Regions from separate parts of the Allofournierella sp. CML151 genome, predicted to be linked through region 1. Evidence: predicted binding sites of a transcription regulator. Region 1 holds the regulator's gene; the other holds the start of a gene.

Region 1 (2,198 bases):
GCGATGGGCTGTGGTGGAAACGAATGGCAGCATCAGCATCTGCACGATGGACGAAGAGGAACCGTTTATTCCGGTCATTGCAGACGGACAGCTGCTGAAAGATGCATTGCGGCTGTGCGGAAAGGACTGCCAATGGCTTTCGCAGGTTCTGAGAAAGGAAAGCTGCTCCCAGGCACAGGTCATGCTGCTTCTGGCGCGCGCAGACGGTAAATATCAATTGATCAAAAAAGAAAACAGCCCCTCACCGCAAAAGCGGAACAAGGGGCTGTGGGAAGGACATTTATGAGGCGGGTACGCGTAGCCGCAGTAATTCTGGCGGCGTTGATTCTGCTCACACTGACCGGCCGGCGCCTGGTGTCCGATTCGCTGAATGCACTTGAAGCCGGACTTACCCAGGTGGAAAGTCTGTGTGCCGGTGGGGCATATCAGGCTGCCAAACAGCAGATCAGCAATATGACACAGACCTACCAGAAAAAGCAGGCTGTTTTGGCACTGTTTATTCGCCGGGACAAGCTCAATGAGCTGGAAACCGCGTTGTACGGTCTGAATGCCTATGTGCATCCGGACTACCGGCAGGACCTCTTCTGCGAGATCGGAAAGCTGAAGGCACAGCTGAACGGCATGCGCCGGTTATTCTTCGGACTGCCCTGAGCGCTTACTGAGCATCTCTTTCAGCTCATTCATAAAGGTGTTCAGGTCGGAGAACTGACGGTAAACCGACGCAAAACGCACATAGGCGACCTCATCGATTTTTTTCAGCTCTTCCATTGCCAGCTCGCCGATGTGGATGGAAGTGACCTCACGTTCATAGCTGTTCAGAAGGGACTGCTCGATGTTATCCACCGCGCGTTCCAGCATTTCATAGCTGACCGGGCGCTTTTCGCAGGCGCGCAGCATACCACCCAGAAGCTTCTGGCGGTCGAACACCTGGCGGGAACGGTCTTTTTTAATGACCATCAAAGGTACGGTTTCCACGATCTCATAGGTGGTAAACCGCTTGCCGCAGCGCAGGCATTCCCGGCGGCGGCGAATCTTTTCACCGTCCTCCGTGGGGCGGGAATCAATCACCTTGGATTCCAGTTCGCCGCAGTAAGGGCACTTCATATGGGGTCCTCCTTTGATGACGGCCGGGCTGCATTCGTTCCCTTGCCGCAGTTTAAGATTCCGTTATTATAACACAGATGCGCCTGCTGTTGCAATCCGGTTTTTCAAGCCTGCAGCAGCTTTTCCAGGCAGGCCAGACGAACGCTGACGCAGAGCAGCTGACTCGCCTGCTCCAGCTCAGCCACCGTGGGATACGAGGGGGCGATGCGCAGGTGGTGGTCCTGCGGGTCGTTGCCGTAGGGATAGGCGGAGCCTGCCGGGGTAAGCACTACACCGGCCTCCTTGCACAGCTGAACCACACGCTTGGCACAGCCGTCCATCACATACAGGCTGATAAAATATCCGCCCTTGGGATCGGTCCAGCGGGCAATGGAGCCACAGGGAGACAGCTGCTGAGCAAACGCCTTTTTGATGAGCTCAAATTTAGGCTCCAGGATTGCCCGGTGCTTTTTCATGTGTTCCAGTACACCCGCCTTATTCTTCAAAAAGCTTACATGGCGCATCTGGTTCATCTTGTCAAAGCTGATGGCCATGGGAGCCATCTGGGCAAGAATATGCCGGATGTTGGCTTCGCTGGCAGCCAGCGCTGCAACGCCCGCACCCGGGAAAGTCACCTTGCTGGTGGAGCATACCAGCAGGGGCCGGTCCTGGGTGCCGTACTTTTTGCACTCGGCCAGAATACCGGGAACCGAGCACAGTTCATCGGTGAGGTGATGTACACAGTAGGCGTCGTCCCAGATGATCTTGAAATCCGGCGCGCCGGTTTTCATGCTGGCCAGGCGACGTACGGTCTCGGCGCTGTAGATATAGCCGTCCGGGTTGGAGTACAGAGGCACGCACCAGATGCCTTTTACACTGGGATCGGCAGCAAGCTGCTCCACCAGGTTCATGTCGGGGCCATCCTCATGCATCGGCACCGGAATCATCTCGAAGCCGAAATACTCGGTAATGGCAAAATGCCGGTCGTAGCCGGGCACCGGGCACAAAAATTTCAGCTTTTCTTCCGTGCGCCAAGGATGGTCGCTGTCTGCAAAGCCGACCCGCCAGCCCATGTCAATCATATAGTACATCAGTGTGAGAGAGGAATTGCCGCC
Region 2 (2,198 bases), on a different contig from region 1:
GGGCGGTGGCCACCAGCCGCTTGGCGGTGTGCTCATCCACACGGCCGCTGGCGGTCAGAGCCTCGGCCACAATGCGGTCGAACTCCTCCGCGTTGGTCTCCAGGCGGGGCTGCTGGTCCAGCTCGGTGACGGCCTTATCCACCATCTGGTTCACGAAAGCGCTCTCATCCTCGGTCTCCAGCACGTCCTCCAGACTCTCGGTCAGCTTCTTGCGGTAGGCCCGGGCAAAGGTCTTGCTCACGCCCTCGGCCATGCCGTAGTCGAAGTTCGGGATGCTCTGGCCGCCGTGCTGGTCGTTCTGGTTGGACTGGATGGCGATGGCCGCCAGCGCCGCGTAGCTGCCGATGCTGTTGGGCTCGCGCAGAAAACCGTGGCCGGTGGAGAACCCGCCGTGGAACAGGCGCAGAATATCGATCTGGCAGCAGGTGGTGGTCAGGGAATAGAAATCGAAGTCATGGATGTGGATGTCGCCCTCCCGGTAGGCCTTGGCCTGCTCGGGGCGCAGCAGATACGCCGCATTGTAGGCCTTGGCGCCGGCGGTGCCGATCTGCAGCATGCTGCCCATGGCGGTGTTGCCGTCGATGTTGGCATTGTCACGCTTCATGTCGCTGGCGCGGGCGTCCACATTGGTGATCTCGTCGATGGTCTTCATCAGGGTGGTGTTGGCCTCGCGGATGCGGGTGCGGTTGGCCCGGTACAGAATGTACTGCTTGGCAGCCGCGTCGTGGCCGGTCTCCATCAGCGCGGTTTCCACCGCGTCCTGAATCTGCTCGATCTGAGGGGACTCCTCGCCGCAATCCATCTCCAGCTGGCGGGCGGCCCGGGTGGCAATGCGGTCGGCTTCGGCGGCATCCCCTTCCTTGGCGGCTTCCAGCGCCTTCATAATGGCGGCGGTGATCTTGCTCTGATCGTAGAGCACCACACGGCCGTCGCGCTTAATTACACTTTTGATCATGGCGATTCTCCTCATGCAACTGTTACTTTGATGCGGCAAAAAAATACAGAGCGTAAAGAACTACCCTCTGTATTTTGGGGTGATTCGGCCGCGATTACTATTATTGCACTAGATATAGTAGAAGTCAATAGATTCCCGGTGCCGATACGGAACAAGAACGGCCAAGCTTTTCGGGGAAAATTTGTGAGATATGATGGCTTGACGAGCCAAACCGGGAACGGATGTGATACAATAAATAGGTCGGAAAACTTTGCCAGGAGGTGGAAAAGCAAGATGGCAGGCCAAATTCGCCGGGTGGCGGGGTTGGAATATGAACTCGTTCGAAAAAAGGTGAAAAATTTGAACCTGCGGGTGCGGCGGGACGGCACGGTGGCCGTGAGCGTACCCATGCGGGTGAGCGCGGCCCAGGCGGATGCCTTTGTGGCCCAGCGGTTGGGCTGGGTGATCGAGGCCAAGCAGCAGGTGGCCCGGGCCGCCCGCAAGCAGCAGGACTGCCCGCCTCCCTCCAAGGAGGAATGCCTGGCACTGTTCGAGCCCATCAGCCGGATGGTGTATCCCGCCTTTGCCGGGGTGCTGGGCGGCCAGCCGCCCCAGCTGCAGGTGCGGGACATGACCAGCCGGTGGGGGGTGTGCAACATGGAAAAAAAGCGCATCACCCTGGCCTCCCGGCTGGCGCTGCAGCCACGGGCGGCGGTGGAATACGTGATCGTGCATGAATACTGCCATTTTGTTCACCCCAATCATCAGAAGGAGTTCTGGGCCCTGGTGGAGCAGTTTCTGCCGGACTGGAAGGCCCGCCGGGCGCTGCTGCGGCAGGGGTGAGGCCGGGTTCGATGGGATTGTAGGCCGGGTTCGATGGGATTCCGTGGACATTTCGCCCTGTGGGCGTTATAATATAAGTTCGGCCAAAGAATATTTGACCGAACAGAAATAACATCAATATAAAGTAAAATAAGGCAATCAACAAGGAGGGCCGCCGGGCGTGGAAAACAAATACAAACGGCTGATGAGCAACACCATGCTGTTCGCCATCAGCAACTTTTCCTCCAAACTGCTCAGCATCATCTTGCAGCCATACATCACCTTCGCCATGGGCGAGGTGGACGAGGTGGGTATCACCAAGCTTGTCCAGCAGATCGGTTCGCTTTTGATCCCGCTGGTGAGCATGGGCGTGAGCTTCGCCATCATCCGTTTCGGTCTGGAAAAGACCAACAGCAAAAGCCAGGTGTTTACAAACGGCCTG

Evidence for each region. Region 1 encodes NrdR, which represses ribonucleotide reductase genes. Its sites were predicted from a motif close to CACNANATNTNGTG; they were not measured.
Region 2: a site for NrdR is predicted at 1,062-1,075, ahead of PH256_RS06235 (anaerobic ribonucleoside triphosphate reductase). Genes of this name have one in related genera too.

Annotation. Positions count from the first base shown of each region.
Region 1 covers NZ_JAPNNW010000004.1:39,936-42,133, reverse strand. The annotation lists gene PH256_RS04195 (DUF421 domain-containing protein) at 1-286, shown strand, start outside; gene PH256_RS04190 (DUF4363 family protein) at 283-651, shown strand; gene nrdR (transcriptional regulator NrdR) at 631-1,104, opposite strand; gene PH256_RS04180 (aminotransferase class I/II-fold pyridoxal phosphate-dependent enzyme) at 1,209-2,198, opposite strand, start outside.
Region 2 covers NZ_JAPNNW010000006.1:68,617-70,814, forward strand. The annotation lists gene PH256_RS06235 (anaerobic ribonucleoside triphosphate reductase) at 1-955, opposite strand, end outside; gene PH256_RS06240 (M48 family metallopeptidase) at 1,229-1,777, shown strand; gene PH256_RS06245 (lipopolysaccharide biosynthesis protein) at 1,938-2,198, shown strand, end outside.